Regions from separate parts of the Paenibacillus sp. GXUN7292 genome, predicted to be linked through region 2. Evidence: a T-box and tRNA genes for the amino acid it is inferred to sense, from the RefSeq annotation. Region 2 holds a T-box; the other holds one or more tRNA genes.

Region 1 (15,693 bases), on a different contig from region 2:
ATTGCCATTACAATGATCATACGACTATTTTTCATTCGTAATATCCCTCCATTATTTCATCGTACCATATTCTACTACTTTACAGGTTTGAACATTTCAAGAACAAATAAACCGCTTCCTGCATAACTAATTATTTCATTTTATGTAAACGCTCAAACACGATGATGTGCAGTCGTCTGGCGGTTTAATCGACTATTCGGACGAAAGAATGCCGCGAATTTTTACAAGCTTTCCTTTTTCAAAAAAAGACGCTTGCATTCCCCTTCTTTTTTGCTATACTCTACTTTGTTTGTACATCTGATGAAAGGCAGGGATGCTGGCGATGGATCACAATAAAACACCGCTCTTCACTGCGCTTCGCAAGCATGCGGAGCACAATCCCGTGCAATTCCACATTCCGGGACATAAAAAAGGGGTAGGAAGCGACCCAGAGTTTAGAGCATTTATCGGAGACAATGCGTTGTCAATCGATTTAATTAATATAGCTCCACTCGATGATCTGCATCAACCGACAGGCGTTATAGAAGAAGCCCAAAAACTTGCTGCACATGCTTTCGGTTCCGACTATACTTATTTTTCTGTACAAGGCACAAGCGGCGCCATCATGACAATGATACTTACAGTCTGCTCACCCGGCGATAAAATCATTGTCCCGCGCAATGTGCATAAATCTATTATGGCGGCGATTATTTTTGCCGGCGCAAGACCGGTATTTATATCCCCTGCTCGAGACAGCAATCTGGGCATCGATCATGGCATCACAACCCGTTCGGTAAGACGCGCCATTGAACGCCATCCGGACGCCAAAGGTGTACTTGTCATTAATCCTACTTACTATGGCATTTGCGCTAATCTTAAGGAAATTGTAGACCTGGTGCATAGCTATGACATTCCAGTGCTCGTTGACGAAGCGCATGGTGTGCTCATACATTTCCATGATAAATTACCGATGTCGGCCATGCAAGCAGGCGCTGATATGGCTGCAACGAGCGTCCATAAGCTGGGCGGTTCGATGACGCAAAGCTCTGTTCTCAATGTAAAAAGCGGAAGAATTAACCCGCAGCGCGTCCAAACGATTATAAGCATGCTGACTACAACTTCGACTTCCTATATTTTGCTTGCTTCGCTGGATACATCTCGCCGCAATCTGGCTTTGCACGGCTATGAAATTGCGGAAAAAGCTATAACGCTTGCAGAATATGCCCGCCAAGCGATTAATAAAATTCCTGGCCTGTACAGCTTTGGCGAAGAAATTCTTGGCGATGAAGCTACTTATGATTACGATCCGACCAAAGTGACGATCCATGTAAGACATTTAGGCATTACAGGCTATGAAACCGAAAATTGGCTGCGCGATCATTTCAATCTCGAAATTGAAATGAGTGATATGTATAATATTTTGTGCTTAATTACGCCTGGAGATACCTCAGATTCTGTTGGAATGCTAATCGAAGCACTTACAGCCTTGTCAGCGGCCTTCTTCGAAGGCGCTGAAGCACGCGAGCTCGTTGTGAAAATACCTGAAATCCCTCAGCTTTCACTAACGCCCCGCGATGCTTTCTATGCGGAAACAGAAGTCATCCCGTTTCGGGAATCTGCCGGCAGAATTATTGCCGAATTTATCTATGTGTATCCGCCAGGCATTCCTATTCTGCTTCCGGGCGAAGTAATTTCCCAGTCCAATATCGATTACATCGTCGATCATGTTGAAGTTGGCTTGCCTGTGAAAGGTCCTGAGGATCGCAGCATAGAATTTGTTAAGGTTATTGTAGAAGAAACAGCCATTTTCTAAATCAGCGGATCTTGAAGCGTTAAATTGGTAATGTTATTGTAAACATTACCAATTCATGCTAATATGGGGCTGGGGTGATCGAAGTGAGTCAGAGCGCATTTATTAAACTTGTGCAAGGTTCTGTGGATTTCGATTTAACGACTGCTGCTATTCAGAGCAAGCTTAAGCAATATTGCGATCAGGCTGCTCGAACCGGTGAACAGCTGGGCTGGAATTACGCTGACGCCGCCTTCCCTTACACGATAGTAGAATCTGAGGATGAACGCTGGTTTTATCTTAAGGGAGCAACCGCACACTACAACCATATTATTATGGGCATCGGCAATGCAGAGTGCTCGCAAGGAAATACCGTTCCGTGCATTCAAGTCGTTTTACCCAAAACAGCCACGCATGGCGACAAAGGAAAAGCTAATGAGTATTCTAAATATATGGCAAAGCAGCTGCAAGCTGAGCTGACTTTGTTCAATGGCCGGACTATTTATTATAATCCGCGCAAATAAAAGGGATGACCCATGTATGCTGCATGGGACATCCCTTCTTTTACTTTTATAGAAAGCCTATTGCTCAAGGCCTTCATTTTCTTTGCGCGCAATTTCTTCGTAAATAGCTGCAACGCGATCCCATTCTGCATCATCTTCAATGCCTACAAGGAATGCTTCGTCATTTTCTTCCTCGATACGGAAAATTACTCCGTCCGCTTCTGGATCTTGACGATCCAACAATACTGCATATACATTCTCTTCGGATTCAAATGTATAAACCATAACCATCTCACGCTCTTGGCCTTCGTCGTCTGTTACGATAAATACATGCTCCTCATGCTCATGATCATGATCATGTCCGCAGCCGCAATCTGCACCATGCTGATGCTCGCTCATGCAAGAAAACCCCATTTCATTTGTTATGTACACAGCTTATCCTAACACGTTAAATATATTCGGGTCAAACTGCACGGCAGGAAAGAACGCCATTTTTCTTCGAGCACTAGCTTATCTTGATGTGATCACTTTTTCTGAAACAGCGGTCCAATCATCATTCGCAGACATCTTCATAAAAAACTTAATCGTATACTTGCCGGCTGTTTCAAAGCGGTAATCAATTTCTTCAGTTACAAACCAGAAATTATCATTCTTTTGATTAACCGATTCAGTTTGAATTACTCTTTCCTTGCCCTTTGGATCAAAAATAGATACTTTAACCGCAGCTATGTCGGTTTTCAAATTATCGATTTGTGAAAACACATGAAACTTGTAAGAGCCTCGGTCTACAATTCCAAACGAATTTGAGCTTTTGCCTTGAAATACAAACATATGTACATTCGGCTTATAAATGACCGCAGCTTTTTTATTGCTGTCCCACTCGATTAGCGCTTGGAACGAGCTCGCAAGCTGTCTGAGCGGCAAATATGTTTTTCCTTCTATTAATGCTCCATCATCACCAAGCTCAGAGCCATTGAAAATTACACTGACTTTATTGGCAGCTGTATTAGCAAAAATCATACTGCCACCCCATACGCTTAAAAGCAATACTGCAACTGCTACTTTCTTCTTCATTGACATCTATGCAAGCCCTCCGTCCAAATGTTCTCGTCGTAGATGTATACTGCATTTCAGTCATAAAGTTGCGCCGTTCAACGCAAATAGTTGTTCTTTTTTAATAGAGATTTTTTTATACTACATTAACGAAAATTTTGATAAACTTCGCTATATCTCTGTCACAACCTGTTGAAATATGCGCTTGCCTGGGAAATATAACAAGCAGATGATTGATTATTTCCAAAAATATCATTATTATTTACATAAGCTATATAAGCAGCTTTTTTTATTTCATTTCTAATTACTCGGTTATTGGAGGCTGTGTATTGAACATTCAAATGGTTGGCACGGGCAGCGCCTTTGCCAAAAAACATTATAATAATAATGCATTAATAAAAAGCGGCGGCAAAACCATATTGCTCGATTGCGGAATTACATTGCCTCATGCGCTTTACGAGCTAGGTTATAATTTCGGTCAATTAGATGCTGTGCTTATAAGCCATATTCACGCAGATCATGTTGGCGGATTAGAAGAACTTGCTTTTCAAATGTTATTTAATTATAACCGTAAGCCATTATTGTATATTGCCGAGCCACTTATTTCGCCTTTATGGGAGCATACACTGCGCGGCGGCCTTACACAGGGTGAGCTTACTTCATTATCTGATTTTTTTGAAGTAAGACCCCTGAAGCCGAATGAATATGCGCCTCTGACCGAAGAGCTTTCCGTCATGCCAATTCAGACAGCTCATATTCCGGGAAAACCCAGTTATTCCTTTCTTATTAACGACCGTTTTTTTTATTCAGCAGATATGCAGTTTGACAGAAAGCTGCTCGAATTACTGCATGAACAAGGCGTCGAGACGTTCTTTCACGACTGCCAGCTAGAACCTCCCGGCAATGTGCATGCATGCCTGGACGAGCTGCTTACACTTCCTGAAGCGATACAGCAAAAAATGTGGTTAATGCATTATGGCGATGCCATTAGCGAATATATAGGAAAAACCGGCGCAATGCGTATTGTTGAACAAGGAAAAATGTATAGCTTTTAAAATTAGCCGCTATTTAGCGCAAGTTAGCATGTTAGCAAGTTAGCGCAAGCAAAAAAGCTGTCACGCTTTGAAGCGTGACAGCTTTTTCGTTAGTAAAACCGAACGTTAAAATGAGGGCAAATTGTCTAAATTGTTCGATGGATCGCCGTCTGCATCTCCGCGAATATACAATTCGCCGTCGCGGCCCTTGAAAAGATTAACGCCGCTAATATTTCCTGCATTTACTTCCTGCTTCGCCTGGTCATAATCCAGTACTCTTCCGCTGCACGTTTTAAAAGCTGTCAAATCGCCGTCGCCATTTTTTTGTACAGCTACAAAGCTCTCCCGCTTGCCCATTCTATTCTCAATGAAATCATGTGCCATTTATGTCATCCTCTCTTGCTGTCATTGTCAGTATGCAGATGTAAAACCATTGCCTGACACCTTTAATATTGTCCATTTTCAAGCGGGCTATTCATCATCACTTTGCGAGCTGGAACGAAAAAATCGCACTGTCGCTGCAATGACAATTACAATTAATACAAACATCCCACCTAGCCACACAACTAGCTCCACGACTTGATCTGCCATCTTATTCCCGCCTCTCATTATATTTCTATCAAACTATGCGCAACATGCATTGCTCATAACCTTAAAATAATGAATTGGTGAGAAAATGAGATGAATATATTGACAATGCCTTTTCAATTTGCTATATTAATATTTGCATCTGCATAATATGATCTGATAGCTCAGCTGGGAGAGCACCATCTTGACAGGGTGGGGGTCGCAGGTTCGAACCCTGCTCAGATCACCATAACTTAGAAGCTGAAAGCCTTGATACTCAAGGCTTTTTTTGTTATATAACAGATGATTGAAATATATAGTACAGATAAGATTTTCGCAATTGTTGTAAAATCGATGTGAATATCCACTCCCAACGACGCGATGTTATTTGCGGTGCGGTCATCCATGACCGTTAGAACCAAAAAAACAGTCTTTTTGTTGCATATGTGGACATTTATGTCCTTTAGAAGAAAATTCCTTCGAAATCTCTAGCTTTTTACCCGCTAACGGAAATTTCCGTCCGTTAGAAAGTAGAAGTTGATGAAAAATGAGCGCTAACGGTCATTAGTGTCTGCATCATAAGGATCAATTCGAGCTCAACACACTTATTCACAATTTTAACTAATGCATTATTGCCTAAGCTAAGAAAAAAGCACCGATCAGGGTGCCTGAGCTGCATTACTTTTCTATAGATTTTATCTTAATGGCAGGAACGCCAGCATATAATGAGTCCGGCTCACAATCTTTAGTAACAACCGCTCCAGCAGCAATAACGCAACCATCACCAACGGTAACACCTGGCAATATTGTTGCTCGAGCTCCGATCCAGCAGCCCTTTCCGATAGTCACTGGCTTGCGATCAGATTCACCGGCTCGTTTTGATGATACCGCCAAGCGTTTCTGCTTGGCTCGCAATATAAATGACTTCTTTTAATATACTCTACTTCAAGAATATTCCTTTACGACTAACGGCATAATATTTCTCGGAGGTGAGCTGCACATGAAATGTGTCTACTGTGAAAACTTGCAGCAAATAAAAGGAAGAAAACACCAATGTTACATATGCGCCATCGTTAGAGCCCGTTAACAGGTTATAAAACAACATCCTTCAACAAAGGGGCTGAGATGTATTGAATGGCATTCCGAAATTGCTCATGATAGCCGGTATCGTGCTTATCGTTATTGGATTAATTTGGGCTGGTTTAGGGAGGTTTATAAACCTTGGGCGTCTCCCTGGTGATATAGCAGTCGAAAAAGGAAGTGTAAAGTTTTACTTCCCCATCGTCACTTGCATAGTTATAAGCATTGTATTGTCAATTATCGCTTATATAGCTAGATGGTTTTTTAAGTGATACTATATCAGGTAATAATCCAGTAAGTGGGTATCATAGGAGGTAATCATTGGGCGGGATTTTTCATTTCTAAGTCTAAGAATATTTTTCAAAACAACGGAAACCTTAAAAAAGTACGAAAATAATAATAAGGAGGATTATCGTTTTGAAAAAAATATGCTCGTTTGCTTTTACCTTTACTGTGTTATTATCTTTACTGTCAAGCCCCGCCTATGCACTGGACAATAATCAAACGAATGTTATCCAGAATATTGATTTAACCACCCACCAAATGAACAATTACAAATCAAGCGATGGTGGAATGGATGGATACAGAGTAGATGGAAGATCTAACATAAATAATTACCGTACATCTGCTGTAGATAACAATAGAGGTACTAATTGGAGCTGGATTGGATTGCTTGGTTTAGCTGGTTTGTTCGGATTAAGAAACCGAGAAAGAGAACGTTCCTAACAAATGATTTTAACACCCCCTTTATCCAATGGGGGTTTTTCTTATTATGGAATATTTGTTGCTTAGCTAAAGCGGTTTGCAATTTGAAAAGCACTGCTGCTGCTCTTCTAAAAATCGTTACGGTGCATATATTACATTAGGCTTTTCATTATCTATTAAGAAAGGGATTATATATGAACCGCAATAATAATGATTTAGATCAGTTAGATAAAGATATTCTAATCGCCAGAATTGCTTTCATCGGATCATCAATCACACTGCTTGGTGATGGTTTATCTGCTGTTGCCGCCGGGCTTGCTTTAGAAGTGTTAGAAAACCCAAGCGAAACAAGATTTCAAAATCATACATTGCAGATAGACTCTACTCAAAAACAGTTAGACTATTATATAAACGAATTAATAAAAATTAGAAAAGTGATCAGATAAATAAATGAATTGCTGTGGCTTCTGCTGCTAACTGCCTAACGTCCATAGCAACTATCTATTCTCATGTGTATGTTATGCTTCCCCCTCCCCTCTATTAATGCCATCATTCCATCAGCAAAATCTATTGGTTCTTTATTCTTGTTACTTTCTATTGTAATTATCGCCCCCCAGGCTTATTCTTCGGGCTTTTTGGGACAACCCTCAAACAAATATTAGATAACCCTAATCACTTTTGAATTGGGTGATAAAAACGCCCCTAGGAGCGCTGCTTCATAAACTTTATTTCACTTTATTAAATAATCTGCAGCTTCAGCTTTCTGCTGCAATGCGTCCATTGGGTATTTTTCAACTATTGTTGAGCACACTATACAAAATGAATGGTGTGGAGGTTCGCTATGACTGAAAAAGATGGTTTTATCGAAGAAGAACGAAATGAATTTACTGATCTTGCTACAGTTGAATCTCAACGCAATGACTTAATCGCTGAAGAATTCCCTGAAGGTCCTTATGGTTCGACCATTAATGCTGAAAAATTAGGAAAAAGTACGCCATGGCGCATTGATCAACGCTCCCCTAATGCATTTGATTATGAAAACCGAGAACTTCATGCAGGAATGGAACGTGAATATGAAGGTGACCAAGGTCAAGGCAATGCTGCGCTAGATACTTTCAGAGAACCTGACGATGATAGTCTTGTTGAAGGTGAGGAGGGTTAAAACCCTCCTTATACCTGCTCTTGCATCGAGTTAATTTATATATAGTCAGCGATTTGATTGAAAACTCCTCAATAATCTCCGGATCGATTCCGTAGCATTTTTTAAAACCTTCCATGTCCAGATCATACTACATCCCTGGCTGTTCTATTTTGTCCAGCATGATGCTCACAATTTTCTCCGTAATCAACGCATTCCTATTCTCGTCCGGCTTGCTAGATAATAATATACGCGAGAGATTAATAGCCGATTTAGAGGCGTTACTCAAAGGCAGCATTTTTTATCTCTTTTCTTGCAACCTATACATTGACAGAAACGTCTATAAAACAAACGCTGCACAATCGATAAAAGAGGTGAAATTATGAAAACTAAAAGATTTTTTCTGTTAATGATGGCACTAATGCTTACTCTCGTATTTACTCAAAGCGCTTCAGCATTCACAGACGTAACAGGACATTCGCAAGCTTCTAAAATTAATGAATTGCAGAAAAAGGGGATTTTAAGCGGCAATGGAAAGGATCAATTCATTCCAAACCGTTCTTTAACCTATGCCGAAGGAATTTCCTTACTAGTTAAAGCTTTTGATATTAACATCAACCATATCCGTTTTGTCAAAATGCCTGAAGCGACAGATTCCTTCCCTAATCTGGACAATGACGCCTGGTATGCAGATGCTTTTATCAAGGCATTCTATAACGGGTTGGATATTCCGAAAGATGTGAAAGCCAATGATCTTATGACGCGCGAACAATTCGCACATCATTTGTTCAAAGCTGTTATTAAGCAAGGCGACTTTGCCTTCATAGAACTTTATATGATGTTTGAGGATCATGATAAAGTTTCTGAGCCGTATCGAGACAGCGTGCAAAAGGTGCTAATTTCTAAATGGATGACGCTGGACAAAGATTTCTTCAACCCTTCAGAAGCTATTACTAGAGGCGATGCAGCAGGTGCTGTATATGATGCTATCGCTTTTGTAGAAAAGAACAAAGCTTTGCAGCCTGTGTCTCCATTAGATAATGTACGCCTCGAAAAGACCGCTATTAACGATGAGGTTAACAAAATAACTATTCACGCAACTGTTCCGCATCCGGGATATGGAATGAAGATCAATTCCATTTCATTCGAGGGCAAAACAGCCTTCATCCTGGTAGAGCCTGTAATGCCTGATCCTGATAGAGTTTATCCTCAAGTTATTACTGATATAAGTGTAGATACGTTTATCAGTTCCGCATACAAGGCTGAGCTTATTTATGCTCAAGCTTCTTCTGATACGAGCGACTCCAGCTCCAGCAGTTCAAGCGGAGGCGGCAATTCGGGTCATTCAAGCGCAGCAGCGGCGCAATAAACACTAGTGTACTTGTTTCAAAAATCGACTTTAACAACTGTTACAATAAGAAAAGCCGGCAAGAGAGCAGACCCCAAAAGGGACTTTCCTCTAGCCGGCTTTTAATTTTTTATATCGTTAAGTTTTAATAGCATAAACCCAAATAGCTCATTTATACATTAAGCAAGCGCCAATCAATCTCTGTTTGTCCATGCTGTCTCAAAAATTGATTGGCTTTTGAAAAAGGCTTGCTGCCAAAAAAACCGCGATGCGCAGACAACGGACTAGGATGAACGGACTCAATGATGCAATGCTTATTGGCATTAATCATTTTTTTCTTCTCTTGCGCATGCTTTCCCCATAACACAAATACTACCGGCTCCTCGCGATCATTCAACAATTCGATGATGCGATTTGTAAACTGTTCCCAGCCAATCCCTTGATGCGAGCCTGCTTGCCCATCTTCGACTGTCAAAACTGTATTCAGCAGCAGCACTCCCTGCTTTGCCCAGGTGTCCAAGCAGCCATTCTGCGGCGTCTCGCAGCCTATATCGCTAGCAAGCTCCTTAAAAATATTGCGCAGCGATGGCGGATGCTTTACGCCCTCCATGACAGAAAAGCTCAAGCCATATGCCTGTCCAGGTCCATGGTAGGGATCCTGGCCAAGAATGACAACCTTAGTTTCAGCAAATGCAGTCAAATTCAAAGCATAAAATAAATGGTCTTTTTTAGGGTAAATAATCTTTTCCTCATAGCTGCGTTCCAGTTGCTCTGTCAAAGCAGCCATATACGGCTTATCCTGCTCTTCTGCAAGAATTTGCCTCCAATCTCCTTCAATAGCAGATAACATTGCAAATTACCTCCAGCACTATCTTCAAAGTTATGATTCTATTATTATATCACATACTTTTCACGTTTTAGAAACTGTGTCGAATGCTAGGAGGGTATCGATTAATTGTGGATCGACAGCTTCGCTAGAATCGCTATTATGTCCTACAATCACCAATAGCGTTCCAACTTGATACTTTTCATAACCGACAAAAAAAGTCCTGCATGCTGACTTGCAGCATACAGGACTTTCTTTCAACCTTTTCTCTCTTAGCAGATCTGATCTATGTCGCTTCAATACATTATGTATTCAAATGGTGCCGAGGACCGGGATCGAACCGGTACGGTAGTCACCTACCGCAGGATTTTAAGTCCTGTGCGTCTGCCAATTCCGCCACCCCGGCAAAGGAATGACTATAAAGTGGTGGGCCCTGAGGGACTCGAACCCCCGACCAATCGGTTATGAGCCGACCGCTCTAACCAACTGAGCTAAGGGCCCTTAAAATAAGGTTATGTAAATTAGATCATTTTAAGGTTGGTTGCGGGGACAGGATTTGAACCTGTGACCTTCGGGTTATGAGCCCGACGAGCTACCGAGCTGCTCCACCCCGCGTCATCGTTCTTAAAACTTTTTGTAAATGGCGACATCAATTAATATACTATAGATCGATATATACAGTCAAGCCTTTTTTCAAAAAAAATATTGGTAAACTTTTTGGATGATTTTTAGTGGGTATAATCAGCATTAAACTTATCGTTTTTGAACGCCTTAAATTATTATGTTTTTAAAAATCTTACTCCGTAACGGCCCTTTCTTGAACGGAATATTTCGATTTCACGAGCCTGTTCAAAACCATACAGCCAGCCGTCATTTTCCATCCTGCGCGCTAAGCAGCCGGCTTGAAATTTTGTTTCGTATAATCGGATCCAGTAAACCCACTTCAAGCGTATCCCTCTCTTTCACAGCTGTTCATTTATATAATTCCCCCGGATATTGCACTGCATACTCTTCAGACATATAAAAAAATCAAAAAGGCTCGTCAGTGCGCCTTATAGACACTGACAAGCCTCTTCTAATATTATAAGTGCTTTCGAGTTAACAATTAATACATAGGTCTAGGCATCGGCATCACGCCTATACCGCCATCACCTTCTGTAGCTGTACGTTCAAGCGCGGCATTGCCTTTCGTTTCCCATTCCGCAAGCGCCTCTTTGGTGTCTTTATCGCCAGCTATGACCTGCTGGAACAGCTCATAGCCATAGCCTTGCGCTTCCCATATGCCCGGTTTTTCACGATAAATTTTTTCGTCATTGTTAGTAACTGGAGGATAAGGGCGCAATGTAGTAAAGGCGTCCAAATTGTACTGCAAACCGCCAATCGGCTGTAGGAATTCTTTTCTGGCTGCCATCTCGTACAAGCTTCTTGATTTGATCTTAGCCCAATCCTTGCCATTAATAAATTTAATGAAGTCCCAAGCTCCTTCTGGATTTTGAGCACGGGCATTAATGCCCATCAATTGATTAAGGCTGATATTTCCACCAACGCCTGGTGTCGACGGATCGGTAGGAAGTGTTACAACATCCCAGTCCACCATTTCAAAATCTTTGATTTTTGAAGCATTATCGCCTATTTTTTTCAGCTCATTAATATAGTAGTAATCAGAAATCATCATGCCTACTTTTCCAGTTACGAACAGATCTCCGTAAAAAGGATCCTGAGCACCGGATTCATTTTGCTTTTCGTAGTACAAGTTCATATATTCCTGATTGGGAATAACTTTATCCTTGTGCAATGAAATTACCGTATCCCACACCTGCTGCCATTGCGGGCTGTTAATGAGCATTTTGTCAGCATTGTCATCCCACATGCGCAGTTGCAAGGCGTTGCTGTAGTAATTGATATCGCTGAATCCATCCGATACCCAACGATTAAAGGAGAAGCCAAATTGACTGTCTAGTCCTTCGCCTTTAGCCAATTGGCGGGCCTTATTAAACACATCATCCCAAGTCATTTTATCAACTGGCGGCTCAATATTTGCTTCGGCGAACATTTTTTTGTTATAAAATAATGCGGAAGAAGAGAACGTTGGCGTTAGGGCATAAAGATTATTGTCGCCAACTGATTTAATGCCTTCGATAACAGTTGGAACGTAATCGCTAATATCAAATTTATCCTGCTGAATAAGCGGATCAAGCGGCTTCAGCAGATTATCCTGCGTCAGACGGCGCAGCAAACCGAAATCCAGTATAACGACATCTACAGGATTGGCGCCTGTAAGCATCTCCTTCATCTTCTCATATGCATCCGGCTGCTCAACCGGCTTGCTTGGATCAGATTGCTGTTCAAATCTTTGATCATCATAGTTAACCGCGCCTACGAATTCAAAGGTTACATTTTTGTTCATGATTTCATACGTATCTGTGTATTGCTGGCGCATATATGGCTCATTATCAGAGCCGCCATACAAATACCCGATTCGAACGACGGTATTCTCATTACTCTTGCCGCCTGTTCCCTTGCTGCAGGCACTTAATAAACTGACGATGAATACTAGCGTTAATCCAATTACAATTGCTTTACGCCATCCTTTTAAACTTGTTTTTGACTTCCCCATTTTATTCTCCTCCTATTTTTTTGGGTGAAGAAATAATTATTCGTTCACCGTCAAACTCCATCGTCGCTTTATCTTTAATTTCAAGAGCGGCCAAGTATTCCTTTGGCACCTGCAGCCTGCCTACGCGATCAACCACAACATATGCTTCGTGTACTTCCTGCAAGCTGCCGCCAACGTTCTGCTGCGCAAAAGATAAATTAGAATCCAAATTGGTATTGCGTTTAATAAATTCTGTACTTGTCAGTCCATCTCGAATGGCGACCACCCGATCCACCTTGCTAGCCAGAGACAGATCATGCGTAACGATAACGATTGTAATGCCCAGCTCGCGATTTAATCGTCTGAAAATGCCCATAATAAGATCCGAAGTTGCGGTGTCAACCGAGCCGGTCGGCTCATCCGCAAGCAGAAGCTGTGGACGGTTCGACAAGGAAATAGCGATGGCAACCCTTTGCTGTTCCCCCCCGGATAGCTGATGCAGCTTATTATGCATGCGCTCCTTCAAGCCTACCCATTCAAGCAGCTGCTTGGCATATTCCCGGTCCATTTTGCCTGACAGCATCATCGGCATTTCCACATTCTCGAGAGCAGTAAGATACGGAAGCAGATTGCGTGCGTTATTTTGCCATATAAACCCTACTGTATCCCGTTTATATTGCACTAAATCTTCCTCTGAAATTTTCAATAAATCCCACTGGCCTACTTTTACGGTACCAGCGGAAGGGCGGTCCAAGCCGCCCAGTGTATTCAGCAGGGTCGATTTTCCGCTGCCGCTGTTTCCAATAATAGCCATGAGCTCGCCTGGTTCAACCTTTAGATTAAGCCCTTGGAGAGCAACGACCTCCAAATCATCCGACTTGAATATTTTGACTAGCCCTTCACATTCAATCATATTGGATTAACGCTCCTCTCCCATTTTCACTGCTTGATGCACACGAAGTCTGCGAATATGCAGGAAGAGCAGCAATGCTCCTATCGCCATCATGACACCGACAACGATAAATAATTGGTTCGTATCATTTGCATTGAAAATAACTCTGAATGGCGGTACGGTCTCAGCCACATTCTCTGCTGTTTGTAAAAATGGCAGGAACAGTAAGCTTACAACTTTACCGATTACAACTCCCAGCCCAATCGCCAGCCCAGCTGTAAAAATTTGTTCAAGGAGCAGCATGCCTGTCAGCTGCCTGCGCGATAATCCCATCGCTCTAAGCACCCCGAACTGGACAACTCGGCCTGATAAATTGAAGAACCAATATAAAATATAGCCAGCTAACGTAATAATGACCGAAACGAGGAAGCCCAAGCTCAGAATACCGAATACGCCGCCGCGTGTAGGATGCTTAGCCTGTGTAAGCAATTCGCTGCGCACATCGGTAACCGAGGCCAGATCAACGCCATTTTTTTGCAAATATTCAACTAATGGCGCGAGCTTTGCCTCCGGTTTCATCTTAATCCATACATCATATGGGATGATCGGAAGCTGATCGTATATAAAGTCCAGATTTGTAATAATAAACGGTGTTTTGTCTGGATACTGCGTTGGCCAATAAGGCAGGATGCCTACAATGGCAAATTCAAGCATGCCGTCCTGAAAACCGACAGAAATGCTGTCGCCCAGCTTAAGCTGATATTTCTCAGCAACATTCGTCGGAATAATAGCCGCATGCTCAAACAAGCCGAGATTGTTTAAATAGTGGAACGGATGGACAGGGAACAAATCATTGCGGAACCATGCCACCTTGGCAAACTGATCATTATCAATGCCTAGTACAGTGCCTTGCCCTATTGATTTGCCTGAAACAACAACGTTACCCTTCGTCTGCAGTACACGCGCTACAGCTTCAACTCCTTCTGCTTCTCGAAATACTTCAAAAGGAGGCTCATTATATAAGATTTTTGAAGGAGCAGGATTGTTGCCTCCCCCTCCAGGGTTGCCACCACCACCTCCGCCAGGGTTGCCGCCTCCGCCGCCGCCAGGATTGCCTCCGCCTCCGCCGCCTGGGTTGCCTCCGCCGCCGCCAGGGTTGCCACCGCCTGTCGCAGGCAGTTCAGGTGTACCTTCCCATACGGTTTGAATAATGACATCCGAACCATATTTATAGAGCGTTCTTTCAGTGGAGTTCAAATCTATCGTTCTAGCTGCAGAAGCATTGTAAACACCTAATCCAAGCGTTAAAACGAGTAAGATCATCAATGAATAATAGCCATGAGAAGATCTAGACAGCTGAGTAAGCGTCAAATACAACGGAACAGGCAAAAACTTGCGTCCCAGCCAATTGAACAGCTTCAGCAGCCATGGAAACAATCTCAAAAAGAACAGTCCGATTGCAAATATCGCAATGGCAGGCACGAAAAACAGAAATGGCTGAACGTTCAGCTGATCCGTCGTCATTCCGGTCTGGAAAGTAAGCATCTGTCTTTCCTGGAACATATACCAGCCATAGCCTGCGGCAGCCAGCAGCAAGATATCAAGAAACCATCTTTGCCACATTGGCTTGCGATCCGATCTAGCCAGCTTTTGCTTATAGCCTACAATTGACGATCTGGCATAAATAATTGCTGGAATTACAGTTGCCAGTATCGCTAGCAAGACTGCAGCCCCGCCCGCAATGAGCGCTTCTGTTGAAAAGCCGATCGGTATCGATTTGCGATTGACGAAGGAGAGAAACCCGTTTGCTGAGCCTATGCTCTTGGCCATAAACCAGCCGAGCATCGGTCCTAGCGCCAGCGCAACTGCGCCGAGAAATAACCCTTCGATCAAATAAATCCATATGATCTGGCTTGTTCTGGCCCCTCTGCTTCGCAATACCGCAATATCGCTGCGCTGCTTATCAAGCGCTTGTCTTGCATTCATCGCGATGAAGAAGAACACCATGGCAATCATGGGAGCCGCGAGCGTAAATAGCATCGTTTGCAGCTGCAGGCTCTGCTTTTTAAAATCGGTAAGCAAATTAGCGAACGAAATTTCTACACGTGTTTCTTTTAACTTTTGATATAAGTCAATATTAATGCGATCAAGGGTGTTTCCGAGCGGTGTAAGCTGGCTCGTTT
Region 2 (15,693 bases):
GCTTGCAGCCTTGCAGCTTGAAACGGGCAGAACACATCAAATCAGAGTTCATATGAGTGATATGGGCCATCCTTTAATAGGGGATTCCTTATATGGGGGCGTTGGAAATCTGGGACATCAGGCGCTGCATGCGGAAAGGCTTATTTTTCCTCATCCGATTACAGGTCGGCGTATAAATGTAGAGGCTCCTTGGCCGGAATGGCTTAAAAAATTTGCAGAGCAAATGAAAGACTAACAATTTGATAGGCATGCTTATGACTATTCTACCATATAGATAAGTAGTGGATGTATCCGTTAATTACAATGCATTCAACCTATGGAGGGAGGACTGTAGCGTGTCAGATCAAACAAATGGTCTTCGATTTGATGTTTATGAGCGTGTTCATTTGCCTGAAGATGTAGCGGCGATAGATGAATTGGAGGAAATAGAGCTCATTCCCCGTATTGCAGTTATAGATGAAGGGGAACAAGCCATATTAAGAGGTCAATTGCTGCTGAACGGCGTTTATCGCGGCCAAGAGGAGCAAGACGGCCTATTAGTACTGGAGCATCGCATTCCTGTTGAAATTTCGCTGCCGATGAGCAGGGTCTCTCGTCTTGATGATATATCGATTGATATTGACAATTTCGATGTTGATATATTGTCTGCGCGTACTTTGAATATTACAGGCGTGCTTTCTTTGAAGGGCTTGCTTGTAGAATCATTGGATGAGGAAGAAAATAACTGGAGCGAAGAGGTGTACACCGCTGTACATGAGCGGGCGGATGAAGTACAGCTTCATGCGCAGCAATTCGAATCTTCCCAATATCAACCCCATTTTTCTTCCTACATAGTGCAGGAGGATGAAGAAGAAATATCATACGACCGGTCAAGCGATGAGGATGAAGAGGCCGAGGCTGAGTATGCCGCTGATCACGCGTATGATAGCGAGGAAGATGCTGAACAAGAGCAGGAAGAAGAGGAAGAAGAGGAGCGTCCGGAAGAGCAGCTTGATGAGCAATGGGATAACATTGCCGCTTCTGATTCAGATGAGGAAGAGTGGGAGCAGGAAACGGTAGAGCTCGCAGCAGATGACCGTGAGGAAGCAGCAGAGAATTGGCAAACTGAGGAGCAGGCTAAGTGGCAGGCGCAATGGCAAGCGGAACAGCTTTCTTATCAAGCTTCTGCTGCTGTACTGCGTGATCCGGAAAATGCAGAGCAAAATGAGGAGATTTATGAGGATTCCGATCTAGCTGAGGAAGAAGAAGAACGTCCACAGTATACAGCGGTTGAGCAGGAGGCGTCATTCGAGCAATTGGAGGATACTGCGGAAGAAACAGAGCTTTCTTTTGCGCATAATGAAGCTGTTGTCCCTCGCGAAGAAGCTGCGCCTGAGAAGCAGAGCTTGCAAATTGCCTTTAATGCGAAGCCTGTGAGCGAGTCAGGCGAGGAGCAAAGCGGTTTAGGAATCAGCTCACTGCTGCAATCGAGCAAGAGAGAAAGCGCTGCGCGCAAGGCGGCTGTACAGAGCGATATAGAAGCAGTCGCTGAAGAACAAGAGCGTACAGAAGAACAGGAAGAAGTGGAATGGAAAAAAATGTTTTTAAATAAAAGCGCTTCTGATCAAAGCTTTAAAAAGATCAGGCTATGCATAGTACAGCGTGAAGAGACGCTGGAACAAATTGCGCTGCGCTACAGTCTTAATCCGCGAGAGATTTTGCAGCACAATCGTCTTTCTGAGCCATCTGTATCCGAAGGGCAAATTATATATATACCTTCATAAGGCATAATGCAAACAGGCTGCCGCCAAGATCGTTATTGAATCTTGGCGGCAGCCTGTTTGTCTTTTGCAGATCAGACTCAATTTACAAACGGCTATCTATAAAAAACAAACATCTCTTCTTGATTAACTTTATTGTTTGCCTCTCCAATCTAAAGCATAATAGCTTCATAATGATTCGAGGGGGAAGATGTTATGGCAAAGGGAAAAATAAAATGGCTGTCTGCAGTGGTTGCACTTATTACGGCGTTCAGCTTGACTGCTGCATGCGGAGGCGGTACGTCTGATGGAGGAAATAAAGGAAATCAGGGAAATCAAAGCAACCAAGGCGGCACGAGTAATCAAGGGAATAAAGGTAACAACGAGAAAATAACGATTACGTTCCAAAACATTTATCCCGATCCGACCGACCCTAAGTATCAAATGCTGCGTGATATTGTAAGCGAATACGAAGCAGCGAACCAAAACATTAAAATCGAGCTGGATTCTTTAAATACAGACCAGCAGAAGCTCAAGCTGAAAACACAAGCGGCATCGAAGGAAGTGCCTGATATTACAATTGTGAATCCGGCAGCTCAAATGCAGCCGTTCGTAGATGCAGACCTGTTCGCACCGCTTAATGAGATGGTGGAAAAGAACGGCCTTAAGGGAACTTTCCAGGAAGGCATTCTTGACTACTATACCTTCGACGGCAATTTGTATGCTTTGCCAGACGGCAATAATATAGCGATCGTCTATTACAATAAAGAGCTGTTCCAGCAAGCGGGTGTAACGGTGCCGCAAACCTTTGAAGAAATGGTGGAAGCAGTAAAGAAGCTGAAGGCAGCAGGCATTACGCCAATTGCGATCGGTGAGAAGGATACTTGGACGGGATCATTTTTATTCATGAATATATTGCTGCGCACGAATCAAGGACCTGGCTTCCTGAATGCAGTGCTGGATGGCAGCAAAACTTTTGAGGATCCGGCCTTTACGGAAGCCGTTGATGCATTCCAGTCTCTAGTGCAGGCAGGTGCTTTCCAGGAAGGTGCGACTTCATTCGATTATAATGCTGGCGAGAATTTGTTTAAAACAGGCAAGTCGGCGATGTACTTTATGGGCAGCTGGGCGACTGGCGGTATTGAAACCTCCGAGGTGAATGCGAATGACAATGTCGGTGTATTCAAGTTCCCTACGGTAGGAGGAAAAGGGGATGTGAATGAGTTCATGCTTGCCCCGGGCAGTGCGTTCGCTGTATCGAAAAACAGCAAGCATTTAGCTGAAACGCTTGATTTCCTCAACTTTTTTATGATCAACTATCCGAAAAAAGCTTTTGACGTGAAGGGTGCCGTCGGTGTTGCTCAAAATATTGACGGAGATTTTAAAGCAGCAGGCTACTCAAATATGGCAATGGACGTACTGGGCTTGTTCAAAGATGTGAAGGGCGGCGATCTGGCCTTCGACAATACAATGAATCCGGGTACGGCTCAAGTGCATCTAACGAGCATTCAAAGTCTTTTTGTATCGAAAAAAGATGCAGCGGCTATCGCTAAGGAACATCAGACAGCCTATGAGGAAAACAATTAAACATGGCTAAAGCTAGTTGGAAAGGGGAAGCCCGGCGCTCCTCCTTTCCAGATTGCAAGCGGCTTTGAAAGAGGTGAGACGCCGTGAATGTGCTGAAAGTGTCCCGCTGGACGATTGTGGCATTTGTGCTGCCCTGCTTGTTTGTATACTGCTGCCTGGTATTCGTACCGATCTTAATATCGATCTATAGCGGCATGCTGGATTGGAATGGCATTGGCGCTTCTAAATTTATAGGTTTGGCAAATTTTAATAGAATGCTGACAGCTGATCCAGTTTTTTGGCCTTCTGTCGGCCGGACGTTTATGCTTGCCGGATTTTCTATGCTTATTCAGCTTCCGATTGCGCTCTTTGTCGCTATTTTAATCAGCAGATTTGTACGCAAGCCAAATTTTTTTGTATCGAGCTATTTTCTTCCTGTTATTTTATCTGTAGTCGTCATTGGCCAGCTATGGAAAACGATATATGATCCTGCCTCTATGGGCGGCATGATTAACCAAATACTCATTAAACTCGGTCTGAATGACTGGACGCATGCCTGGCTTACAGAGCCAAAATATGCTATATTTGCGATCATTCTCGTTGCTTTGTGGCAATATTTGGGCTACCACGTGCTCATTCAGTTTACTGGCATACAAAATATTCCGGCAGAATTGTATGAAGCCGCTAAAATCGATGGCGCAGAAGGGTTCAAGGCCGACCGTTATATTACGCTGCCGATGATTGTGCCTATTTTTAAAATTTCAGTCGTGCTTTCCTTTATCGGCTCGCTGCAATCCTTTGATTTAATCATGGTTATGACGGGTGGCGGTCCGGCGAACGCAACCGACGTAATTGCAAGCCATATGTATAAAATGTCGTTTCTTTCGCAGAAATACGGCTATGGCAGCGCTGTAGCTTCGTTTTTAGTCATGGTCTGCTTAATCGCTACGCTCGTGATCAATTATTTGTTTAAACGGTTGGAAAAACGTTATGTTTAGAAGGGGGCGCTTGAAATGAGTCGAAATATAAAGACAGCGCCTGCAACCGATCAGCGCAGCCGCAGCTTTTCTGTTATGAAAATAATTATTTTTTTCCTTTTGTCACTATTGCTTGTGACGCAGCTGTATCCGCTGCTATGGCTTTTTCTTTATTCCTTCAAGACAAATGAAGAAATATTATCAGGCAGCTTCTTTGCTTTGCCAGCCAAGTGGCAGTGGCAGAACTACACTGCCGCGATCGAGGGCGGCAGCTACTGGAAGTATTTGTCCAACAGCTTGTTTGTTACTTCGATTACTATGGCAGGCGTGCTGCTTCTGGCTTCGTTGACCGCTTTCGCAATAACCCGATTCAGATGGAAATATGGCCAGCTCGTCCTGCTGCTCTTTTTGCTAGGGATGATGATTCCGCTGCAGAGCACGCTGCTGCCGCTTATGATTATGTTCAGCACTATAGGCATATTAAACACGCATCTGTCACTTATTTTGCCGTATGTTGCCTTCCAGATTCCGATAGCCGTATTTATTCTGAGCGGCTTTATGAGAACGATTCCGCATGAGATAGAAGAATCCGCTATTATGGACGGAGCAGGAGCATTCCGGATCTTTCGGAGCATCGTACTTCCTGTTTCCATCCCGCCGATCATGACGGTTTTGATTTTAACCTTTATTAACATTTGGAATGAATATATTTTGGCTGCGACTTTTATATCATCGGAGCGGCTTAAAACACTTCCTTTCGGGGTATACAGCTTTGTCAGCCAATACTCCGTCAATTATGGAGCGATAGGCGCTTTTCTAGTGCTTGGAGCTTTGCCGGTAATTATTATTTACTTCTTGCTGTCAGAGAAAATTACGAAAGGCATGGTAGCAGGCGCCGTTAAGGGGTAATATGAAAGCATGAAAAATTTTCAATCGATTCATAATCGCTTGTTTCTTATATTTCTGCTTAGCTCGCTAGGACTGCTGGCTATCGTCAGCTTTGCTTATTACCAGCGCGCAACCGATCAAATAAAAGAGAAGGTCGTCACCATTGCCGAGAAAAATATATCGCAGACGGTCGGCCTTTTCGATCTGCTGCTGAAAGGCTATGACAGCGTTACAAAATCTCTGAACAGCAATTATGATTTAATGAGGCTCCTGCAGAATTACGCTATTGCGGATACGGTCGAAGCCGTTAATTTGGAGAGACGAATTACTGATAGCATAGGCGCTATTTTTTATTCCCGCAGCGATATATTAGGTATTCATATTGTTACTAACGAAGATAAAGTGTTCAGCTTTGACCGTTCCAATGGAGCCTCAGTCCGGGACTATTCCGAGATGGCCTGGTTTGCGGAGCTGCAGCAATCGACCGGAGAAATGAGATGGCTCGGCGTATACCCTGAATCGTTAATGAGCGGGGGGATACGTCAGCCAGTTTTTGCATTCGGCAGGCAATTATATGAGCTTACCGCATTGAAATCTATCGGAGTCTTTCTGATCGAAACAGATGTAGGAGCGATATACTCAGCGCTGTCGAATGCGAGCCTAGGTCCAGGCAGTTATGTCATCATACAGGACGCATCAGGTCAGGATATTATTCGGACTAGCGAGGATGATACCGAGCTGCCTGCAAACCTTTCCAACAGCTTGCGCGAGGGGGAAATAATAGTACATGGGACCGATCATGCTTTAGTCACTGCTGCCAAGATCGGGATGGCTGAGTGGACGATGCTCGGCGTCACGCCGAGCCGGGAGCTGCAGCTGGAGCTGAAGGAAACGCAGCAATTTTTGCTTACGGTTATATTAGTGCTGGTAGCTGCAGCTACTATTCTAGCAACGCTTGTGTCCCGTTCATTCTCCTCGCCTTTCAAGAGGCTAATCCAGCAGATGAAACAGGTGGAGCTTGGCAACTTTAAAGGAAGAGTGCATGTCGAATCTTACGGTGAGCTTAATGTTCTAGTAGGCTCATTTAATCGAATGGTAGAGCAGATGGATGAGCTGATTGAGCGCATCAAGCTGGCTTCGATTAGTGAGAAGCATGCAGAGCTGCAGGCGCTGCAGGCCCAGGTAAACCCTCATTTTCTTTTTAATACGCTCGATATGATTTATTGGATGCTGGATGAGCGCGAGAATGACCGGCTGGGCGGAGTTATTTTGGCGCTGTCGAAAATTTTTCGCTACAGCAGCGACTGGGAAGAAGCATCACGCGTTTCGCTGCAGCAGGAGCTGGAGCAAATCAAGCATTATTTTACAATTATAGAAACTCGGCTTGGCGGACGGGCAAATCTTTATATTGAGGTAGAGGAGCGTTGGCTTAAAACATTAGTTCCCAAAATGATCTTGCAGCCAATCGTTGAAAATGCGGTCAAATATGGACTGGAGCCGCTTAATCGGTCAGGTGTGCTAAGGGTATACTCTAGGCATGCAGCAGGAAAGCTGGAAATTATTGTAGAAGATGACGGCGTCGGCATGGAGCAAGAGACGCTCGAACGGGTTGTTCATTCGCTCGCAGGCAGAGAGAATGCCGAGAAAGCAGGCAATGAACGGGAGGAACGCCGAAGCATTGGTCTGCTTAATGTACATCGGCGCATCAGCCTCATGTTTGGTGAAAGCTATGGGCTGCAAATACAGAGCACGCTTGACAAGGGAACGATTGTTACGGCATCCTTTCCGGTGCTTGACAGAGAGGAGGATAAGCGATGAATATTCTCGTGGTGGACGATGAAAGTGTCATTCGCAACGGAATCGAGAGAACGATCCGCAATCATTTTCCACAGCATCAGGTTTTTATTGCTGCCGGCCCTGCTGAAGCGGTTGAGCTGCTTCAAAAAGCGGCGATTGATCTTGTCCTTACGGATGTATTAATGCCAGGTATGACGGGACTGGAGCTGATCAGCCTGACACGGGGGCGCCTCGCCCATATCAAATGGATTGTTATTTCGGCATACTCAGAATTTGCGTATGCTCAGGAAGCAGTCCGGCTTGGCGCCAAGGATTATTTACTGAAGCCGATCGGGAAAGATAGCCTCATCGAGAAATTAAAAGAAATGGATGAGGAAATCGCTGCAGAAAATAAACGGTTAAAAGAAGTGAAGCTGCTCACGCAAAATTTAAGATTTTTGCGCGAGGCTGTTACGGCTCGCTGGGCGTCCAATCTCGATTTGGGAGGTATCGATATATCACCTATAATCGGAGATCATCCGTATTTTCATCTCATTATGCTGAGGATGGACGGAGAAGCTGATTTAAGATTGGAGCATTTCATTGTCGATAATGTGTTATCTGAGCTGATGGATTGTGCAGGAAAAGGCTTTGTTGCAAGCATAGACAGCAAAAATCTGCTCGGGCTCGTCACATTGCGTGAAGGGGAAGAGCTTGGCAAGCTGATCGAACAGCTGCGGACCCATTTAAAACGCTATTTGAAAATACCCTTTCAAGTACTGCATTCCGGCCTTATTAATAATATATCGTGCGTTCCTGAGCAGATTAGACTAATGCGCAAGATGTCAGAATCAAAAGTGTATGATCATTATGCAAGCGGCGGTGAAAAGGCGGTTGAGGTCGCGCTGCAGTATATCCACACTAATTTTGCAGCAGAGCTGACGCTTGAGAAGGTTGCTTCATTCGTATTTTTAAACCCTGTATATTTCAGTCAGCTGTTTAAGCAGAAGACGGGGCATGGCTTTAAGGATTATGTAACCCAACAGAGGCTTGACCGGGCGATGTTGCTGCTTCGGGAGTCTGAGCTGAAAATAAGTGAAATAGCTGAGCGAGTCGGTTATCCTGATGTGCGGCATTTCTCGCAAATATTCCGTAAAAAGACAGGTCTCACACCATCGGAGTGCCGTTTGGGCGGCTCAGTAACTCTATGAAAAAAAGAGTCTCTCATGCCGTGATCAAATGAGGCGGATGCATAAGGATGTTTCCCGTATACGATATAAGTAAAACATTCATCGACACCTAGTACATCGCCCCAATTTTGCTGCGCATATTCATTAACGACAGCTTTTTGTACATTTTTCCGATGCCTTCTATTTTATCAAGCTAAATGAAACAAAGGTTGACTATAGTCAACAAGAAATGTATGATTAATTATATATGTTTTGAAAGACGTTGAAGGGGAATAGTGCACAGTCAGCCTTCAGAGAGCGGAGCCGTTGCGCTGTGAGGTTCCGCAGGTTATTGCTGTACACGAGTCGCCCTGGAGTTGCCCGATTGAATCGATATTGATCGTCGACTAAGTCAGGCCGGTTACAGCCGTTATCGTGTTTGAGTGTCATGCTGCGATCGCCGCATGGAACAAAGGTGGTACCACGGAAGCAGAACCTTTCGTCCTTTATTGTGAGGATGGAAGGTTTTTTATTTTTAAATATAAGACATGTATAAGTTGTGTTCCCTTATGATGTTCTTATATTTCACCGGTAAACGCGCCTAGTTCGTTTAAGCGAAAGACGGCGGAGCCGTTTATCCTTAGCCAAGTTGATTTGTGGAGGATGGAAGTTATGTCAGATAAGCAAGCGAATATTTCAATGGCAACGACGTATGATCCAAAAGCTGCCGAGCAGAAATGGTATAAATATTGGCAGGAAGGAAATTACTTTGAAGCAGGAAAACGGCCGGAGGCTGAAACCTTTACGATCGTAATACCTCCGCCCAATGTAACAGGCATGCTTCATATCGGGCATGCGCTTGATTTTACATTGCAGGATATTTTAATCCGTACAAAAAGAATGCAGGGCTTCGATACGTTGTGGCTGCCAGGGACAGACCATGCCGGCATCGCGACACAAACGAAGGTGGAGCAAAAGCTGCGCGAGCAGGGCTTGTCGCGCCATGATCTAGGCCGCGAGGCTTTCCTAGAGCAGGTATGGGAATGGAAGGATCAATACGCAGGCACGATTCGCGATCAATGGGCGAAGATGGGCCTTTCGCTTGATTATTCGCGCGAGCGGTTTACTTTGGATGAAGGGCTTTCCAAGGCTGTTCGTGAGGTGTTTGTTTCCTTATATAACAAAGGGCTTATTTATCGCGGCAAAAAAATTATTAACTGGGATCCGGCTGCAAGAACGGCGCTTTCTGATATTGAAGTAGAGTACAAAGAGGTTAACGGCCGCTTGTATCATTTGCAATATCCATTAGCTGACGGAACAGGACATCTTACTGTTGCGACAACTCGCCCTGAGACGATGCTCGGCGATACAGCTGTTGCGGTTCATCCTGAGGATGAGCGTTACAAGCATTTGATCGGAAAAACCTTGCTGCTTCCAGTTGTGAACAGAGAAATTCCGATTATCGGCGATGAGTATGTGGAGAAAGAATTTGGATCGGGAGCAGTTAAGATAACACCTGCACATGATCCGAATGACTTTGAAGTGGGCGAGCGCCATCAGCTGCCGCAAATCATCGTAATGGATGAGTCCGGCGTTATGAATGATGAAGCTGGCCCGTATAAAGGAATGGACCGTTTTGAATGCCGTCAGAAGCTTGTTGCTGATCTGCAGGAAAGCGGCATATGCGTGCTGATTGAGGAGCATGTGCATCAGGTTGGGCACAGCGAGCGCAGCGGAGCAGTAGTTGAGCCGTATTTGTCCACACAATGGTTTGTAGCGATGAAGCCTTTGGCTGAAGCAGCAATTAAAGCGCAGAAGGAAGGAAAAGGCGTTAACTTCCTGCCTGACCGCTTCGAAAAAATATATATGAACTGGATCGAGAATGTTCGCGACTGGTGTATTTCCAGACAATTGTGGTGGGGCCACCGCATACCTGCCTGGTATGACGAGGCAACTGGCGAGATGCATGTGTCGCGCGAGGATCTTGCAGGCGATCATTTGATTCAAGACAACGATGTGCTTGATACATGGTTCAGCTCCGCTTTATGGCCGTTCTCAACACTGGGCTGGCCGGAGCAAACTGAGGATTTGAAACGCTTCTACCCAGTTGATGTCATGGTAACGGGTTATGATATCATTTACTTCTGGGTTGCTAGAATGATATTTACAGCTCTTGAGTTTACGGATCAAATGCCGTTTAAAGATGTGCTGCTGCACGGGCTTGTTCGTGACCGCGACGGCCAAAAAATGTCTAAATCGCTCGGCAATGGTGTAGATCCGCTTGAAGTTATTGAGCAGTATGGCGCTGATGCTATGCGCTTTATGCTCTCTACAAGCAGCACACCTGGCCAGGATTTACGCTACCGTACCGAGAAGGTAGAGCAGGCGCGTAATTTTGCAAACAAAATATGGAACGCTTCCCGCTTTGCGATGATGAATCTGGAAGGCTTTGAAGCGAAGGATATCGACTTGACTGGCAAGCTAGGCACAGCTGACCGTTGGATTTTGCATCGCTTGAATGAGACGGTCAAAGACGTTACCCGCTTAATTGACAGCTATGAATTTGGTGAAACAGGCCGGCTGCTGTACAACTTCATTTGGGATGATCTATGTGATTGGTATATTGAATTTTCCAAGCTCAGCTTGAACGGGACTGATGAAGAAGCAAAGCGGGCAACGCAATCGGTGCTCGTGTATGTATTGGATCGCACGCAGCGTCTTATTCATCCGTTCATGCCATTTATAAGTGAGGAAATTTGGCAGCATCTTCCTCATGAAGGTGAATCGATCACTCTTGCGCAATGGCCGCGTTACGAAGCAGAATTGGAAGCTCCGGATGCTGTAAAAGAAATGGAACTTCTTATGGAAATGATTCGTGCTGTCCGCAACATTCGCGCTGAAGTCAATGTGCCGATGAGCAAAAAGGTAGAGCTGCTGGTAAAGCCGACGAGCGAGGCGGCAGCAGGGATATTGAGCTGTAACGAGGAGTTTGTTAAACGGTTCTGCGGTACTTCTTTGCTTGAGATCAACGTAGCGCTTCATGCGCCGGACAAAGCCATGACTGCTATCGTAACGGGAGCAGAGCTTTACTTGCCGCTTGCTGGCTTGATTGATATTTCGCAGGAGATTGCTCGTTTGGAAAAAGAAATGCAGCATTTGAATGCCGAGGTTGAGCGCGTGGAGAAAAAGCTGAGCAATGAAGGCTTTGTTGCCAAAGCACCAGCTAAAGTCATCGAGGAAGAACGCAGAAAAATGGAAGATTACGCAGAGAAACGCGATAAGGTAGTAGCCCGAATCGCGGAACTACGCGGTTAAAAGAGGGTTGTAAATATGAACAATACGCAAATGGAGCAGCGGCAATTTGAGCCGCTGCAATCCTATCAGGAAGCTGTAGACTGGATTACAGGCCTCATTCCATTCGGAATTCGGCCGGGACTGGATCGTATCGAGCAAATGATGGAGCTGCTTGGCAATCCTCAGCGCCGATTGAAATTTATTCATGTGGCTGGTACTAATGGCAAAGGCTCAACCTGCTCCTTTCTTGCTAATATATTGCAAAAAAGCGGCTATGATGTAGGCATGTTCACCTCACCTTATATAACGAAATTTACGAATCGCTTTCAATATAATGGCGCAGATATTGAAGAGGGTACTCTGCTTCAGCTCGCCAACCAATTGAAGCCGATTGTAGAGGTGATGGCTCAGACTGAGCTGGGCTCGCCAACTATGTTCGAGGTGTCAACAGCACTTGCCATTTTGTTCTTCGCCAAAGTCACCTATCCGGATTATGTTGTTTGGGAGACAGGGCTTGGCGGCAGAATGGATGTAACCAATATTGTTCGGCCCGTCATTTCGGTGATTACAAATGTTGGCCATGATCATATGGATCGTCTGGGCAATTCAATTGTCGAGATTGCGGCTGAGAAGGCTGGCATTATCAAATCAGGCACTCCGATAGTGAGTGCGGTGGAACAGCCGGAAGTAATTGAAGTAATTAGGGAGACCGCAATACGAAATAAGAGCACGCTGTATTTGCTCGGAGAGAAGTTTTCGGAAACGATGCTTTCTGAAGAGCAGGATAAGCAAACTTTTCGTTTTGAAGGGCCATTCCGCACGATGGAGCCGCTTAGCATTACGCTGAATGGCGCTCATCAGCGCAAAAATGCTGCAGTAGCTATTATGGTAATAGAAGTGCTGCGCCAATATGACGCTCTAGTCGTTGAGGATGAAGCGTTGATGGAGGGACTGAGCCAAGCTGCATGGCCGGGACGTCTTGAAATGATCTCGCAAAATCCGCGTCTGCTGATCGATGGGGCGCATAACCCGGAAGGGGCAGAATCACTTGCAGCAGCATTGAAAAATACGTATCGCTATGACCGTCTTCATATGATGATAGCAATGCTCGATAATAAGAATCATCGCGATACGTTGAAGCATATACTACCATTAGTGGATACGCTGATCGTTACTGAGCCGGATTATCGCATGAAAAAAAGTGCAGAGCAGTTAGCGCAGCTTATTGAGGAAATGCGCAATGAGCTTCCCGTGTCTGCTGACTTCAAGCTTGAAGTGGAACCGGATTGGCAAGCAGCGCTAAGTAAATTAAAACAGTTGACGGAGGAAACGGATCTTGGGGTAGTAACGGGCACTCTTTATTTGATTGCTGATGTTCGCTCTCTGGTTTTGTTCAATTCGAATGCTGAAAAGGGTTGGTGAACCGTCTTTGAATACAGCTGAACATATTCATTTCATCGGGATTGGCGGTTATGGCATGAGTGCAATTGCACGCGTCATGCTGGAGATGGGCTATAAAGTAACAGGATCTGATGTAGCCAGCCAAGAGCTTACACAGAAGCTGGCAGCAAAAGGCGCTGACATTTATTTGGGCCATCAAGCCGAGCATGTTACAGGAGCGGATCTAGTCGTATATTCTACAGCTTGTCCTAAGGATAATGTAGAAAGAGTAGCAGCGGAGGCGCTTCATATTCCTGTACTGCACCGCTCGCAAATGCTGGCTCAAATTATGAATGCCGGCAAAGGGATAGCGGTAGCAGGCGCGCATGGAAAAACATCAACATCTTCTATGATTGCACTTGTAATGGAAACATGCGGTGCAGACCCGACCTATGTTATAGGCGGGGAAATTGTTAACGTAGGAACTAATGCGAAAGCGGGAAAGGGCGAATATGTTGTAGCGGAAGCGGACGAAAGCGACGGTTCCTTTCTGCACTATTATCCATCCATAGCGATCGTAACGAATATCGAGCCTGATCATCTTGAAAATTATGATGGGGATTTCGGAAAGCTAAAGGCGGCATACGTGCAATTCCTTCAGCAGGTAAAGGAAGGCGGCCATGCCATCGTTTGTACAGATGATGATACGATTGTGGAGCTGCTTCCGCAAATATACGAAGGCAAACATGCAAGCCTATCGGAGCAGCTTATTACGTATGGCATAGATTCGCCTGCGGATTACAAAGCAGAAAATATTGAGTTCGGCCATTTGCAGGTAGCTTTTGATATGAGCTATAAGGGCAAGCTGCTAGGCAATATTCGCTTGTCTGTTCCAGGCAAGCACAATGTTTATAACGCAATGGCAACGGTTATTACTTGCTTGCAGGCAGGCATAGCCTTTGACAAGATTGCAGAAGCGATCACATTGTTCAGAGGGGCAAAAAGAAGGTTTCAAGTCGTGGGTGAAGTGAATGATGTTTTAGTTATAGATGATTATGCGCATCATCCAACTGAAATTCAAGCTACTTTAAGCGCGGCGAGAGCGACTGGGAAGCGCATTGTCGCTGTGTTCCAGCCGCAGCGGTATACGAGAACGTACTTTTTGTTTGAGCAGTTTAGCCGTGCATTTTCTGAGGCCGACGAGGTGATCATTGCTGATATTTACTCTCCTGCGGGAGAAAAGCAAATTGAGGGTGTCAGCTCAGGCAAGCTTGTTGAGCTGATTCGTCAAAACAGCAACAGTAATGCGAGGCATATTCCAACGAAGGATGAGATTCATCAATATTTAGCTTCTCATTCTGCACCTGGCGATCTTATTATTACAATGGGTGCAGGCGATATTTGGAAGGTAGCCAGCTCGGTTGTAGATAGTTTACAAAGCAAGCAAGGCTGACAAACAAGCGAATCTTAAGGCGAATAGCCTGTAAGATTCGCTTTTTATATTACAAGAAACTATGACCGTCATAAATCTCTCTTTCTATTCATAGAATTATACTAGAATCAGGTTGGGAGGGAGAAGCTGTATGTACACTGGCGTTAATAGAAATCATCGCATTACGTTTCGTTTTGACAATAAGGGAAAATCGATTCCTACAAATGAAGATGATCATAAAGAAGAGCAATGTCCGCCTCAGGATGGTGGACAAGCAGATATAGACAATAACTATTCGGAGCATAATAAAGAGGAAAATATGCAATCGGATCCCGAAATTACATCTTTTTACGAAGAAATAGCAGAAGATGCATGGAAATATGAAGAAACTCAAAAAGCTGGAGATATAAAAGCTAGCCGCTCTGATCAGCTGAAGGAGCGGGAGGAGACTATGCCGCATGCGCTGCAGCAGCATTCGGTTATGGACAGCCTAAAAGATATTAACCCTTGGAACAGTCCGTATCAGGATGATATAACAGCGCTGGAGCAATTGATTCGGGACTCAAATGATAACCCGCAGCAAGAAGAGCAAGTCAGCAGGAAAGATACAAATGAGCTGAAAACAACGGCTGCTGCCAATAAACGCTTCGAGCTTCAGCTGAAGGACGATGAGCTGGGTCCAACTTTCGAAGAGGGAGCAGAGGATGAATTAGCTTCTGATCGCTCATATTATAGCAGAAAAACAAAAAGCCCTTCCTGGCTTAACGTGCTGCTTTATGTAGTCGGAGCTCTTACAACTGGCGCATTGTTCGGCTATTTCATTTTAACGCTATTTATGGGCAATTCCATTTGGTCTAGCATTGGCGATCAGCCGGCGGCGAATATCCCTTCGGGCGAAAGCAAGCCGGCCATGTCAGAGCAAATAGACACCAATCCTGTACCCGGTAACAATCAAGCCCAGCAAAAACCGCTTGATGGTGCTGTCAAAGCAGTTTCCTTAGCCGGTGGATCGCAATCCTACTACATGCTGCAATTCGGTTTGTTTAATCAAAAGGAAAGCAGAGATGCTGCACTGCAGCAGCTGACCTCAAAAGGAATAGCTGCATCTACAGCGCAGACCGAGGATGGCTACCGCGTATATGCTGGAATAACGACGAAGAAATCCGACGCCAATCTGCTTGTCAGCCACTACCCGCAATTGGAGCTTTATTTGAAAGAGGTAGTTATCAAACAGCCGCAAGCTTTGCCTTTTGATGGAACCGCGGATACAGCAAATCGCTTCTTCGAGCAAACTGCCCAATTGCTTGCATCCTGGAGTGAAATGATCGCAGCCCAGCTAGAGCAGCCGACGCTATCTTCCTTTGGCGAGGCAGCCGCTGCCGCATTGCAGGAGCAATTTGACGCCTGGAATGAAACCAGCAAGCAAATGAAAGCCGGTATGAGCGATGAGCAGGGCGGCAAATTCGTGAACA

The links. The T-box of region 2 lies ahead of ACRRU2_RS14845 (valine--tRNA ligase). A T-box ahead of a tRNA ligase gene usually reads a tRNA of that ligase, here a tRNA-Val.
Region 1: it encodes a tRNA-Val, which carries the amino acid that the T-box ahead of ACRRU2_RS14845 (valine--tRNA ligase) is inferred to sense. The anticodon was not compared.

What each region holds. Positions count from the first base shown of each region.
Region 1 covers NZ_JBOZWO010000001.1:310,626-326,318, reverse strand. The annotation lists gene ACRRU2_RS01460 (MFS transporter) at 1-35, opposite strand, end outside; gene ACRRU2_RS01455 (aminotransferase class I/II-fold pyridoxal phosphate-dependent enzyme) at 323-1,792, shown strand; gene ACRRU2_RS01450 (DUF1885 family protein) at 1,876-2,292, shown strand; gene ACRRU2_RS01445 (DUF1292 domain-containing protein) at 2,350-2,670, opposite strand; gene ACRRU2_RS01440 (stalk domain-containing protein) at 2,782-3,351, opposite strand; gene ACRRU2_RS01435 (MBL fold metallo-hydrolase) at 3,666-4,379, shown strand; gene ACRRU2_RS01430 (DUF3892 domain-containing protein) at 4,485-4,715, opposite strand; tRNA gene ACRRU2_RS01425 (tRNA-Val) at 5,100-5,175, shown strand; gene ACRRU2_RS01420 (acyltransferase) at 5,604-5,840, opposite strand; gene ACRRU2_RS01415 (DUF2905 domain-containing protein) at 6,056-6,277, shown strand; gene ACRRU2_RS01410 (WGxxGxxG family protein) at 6,423-6,731, shown strand; gene ACRRU2_RS01405 (translation initiation factor 2) at 6,905-7,156, shown strand; gene ACRRU2_RS01400 (hypothetical protein) at 7,552-7,872, shown strand; gene ACRRU2_RS01395 (S-layer homology domain-containing protein) at 8,231-9,217, shown strand; gene ACRRU2_RS01390 (uracil-DNA glycosylase) at 9,369-10,046, opposite strand; tRNA gene ACRRU2_RS01385 (tRNA-Leu) at 10,340-10,428, opposite strand; tRNA gene ACRRU2_RS01380 (tRNA-Ile) at 10,447-10,523, opposite strand; tRNA gene ACRRU2_RS01375 (tRNA-Met) at 10,561-10,637, opposite strand; gene ACRRU2_RS01370 (hypothetical protein) at 10,802-10,969, opposite strand; gene ACRRU2_RS01365 (ABC transporter substrate-binding protein) at 11,128-12,639, opposite strand; gene ACRRU2_RS01360 (ABC transporter ATP-binding protein) at 12,641-13,531, opposite strand; gene ACRRU2_RS01355 (ABC transporter permease) at 13,538-15,693, opposite strand, start outside.
Region 2 covers NZ_JBOZWO010000016.1:104,065-119,757, forward strand. The annotation lists gene ACRRU2_RS14810 (RluA family pseudouridine synthase) at 1-235, shown strand, start outside; gene ACRRU2_RS14815 (LysM peptidoglycan-binding domain-containing protein) at 336-1,763, shown strand; gene ACRRU2_RS14820 (extracellular solute-binding protein) at 1,956-3,326, shown strand; gene ACRRU2_RS14825 (carbohydrate ABC transporter permease) at 3,410-4,303, shown strand; gene ACRRU2_RS14830 (carbohydrate ABC transporter permease) at 4,379-5,191, shown strand; gene ACRRU2_RS14835 (cache domain-containing sensor histidine kinase) at 5,201-6,988, shown strand; gene ACRRU2_RS14840 (response regulator transcription factor) at 6,985-8,157, shown strand; T-box leader at 8,390-8,625, shown strand; gene ACRRU2_RS14845 (valine--tRNA ligase) at 8,779-11,430, shown strand; gene ACRRU2_RS14850 (bifunctional folylpolyglutamate synthase/dihydrofolate synthase) at 11,446-12,831, shown strand; gene murC (UDP-N-acetylmuramate--L-alanine ligase) at 12,839-14,242, shown strand; gene ACRRU2_RS14860 (SPOR domain-containing protein) at 14,373-15,693, shown strand, end outside.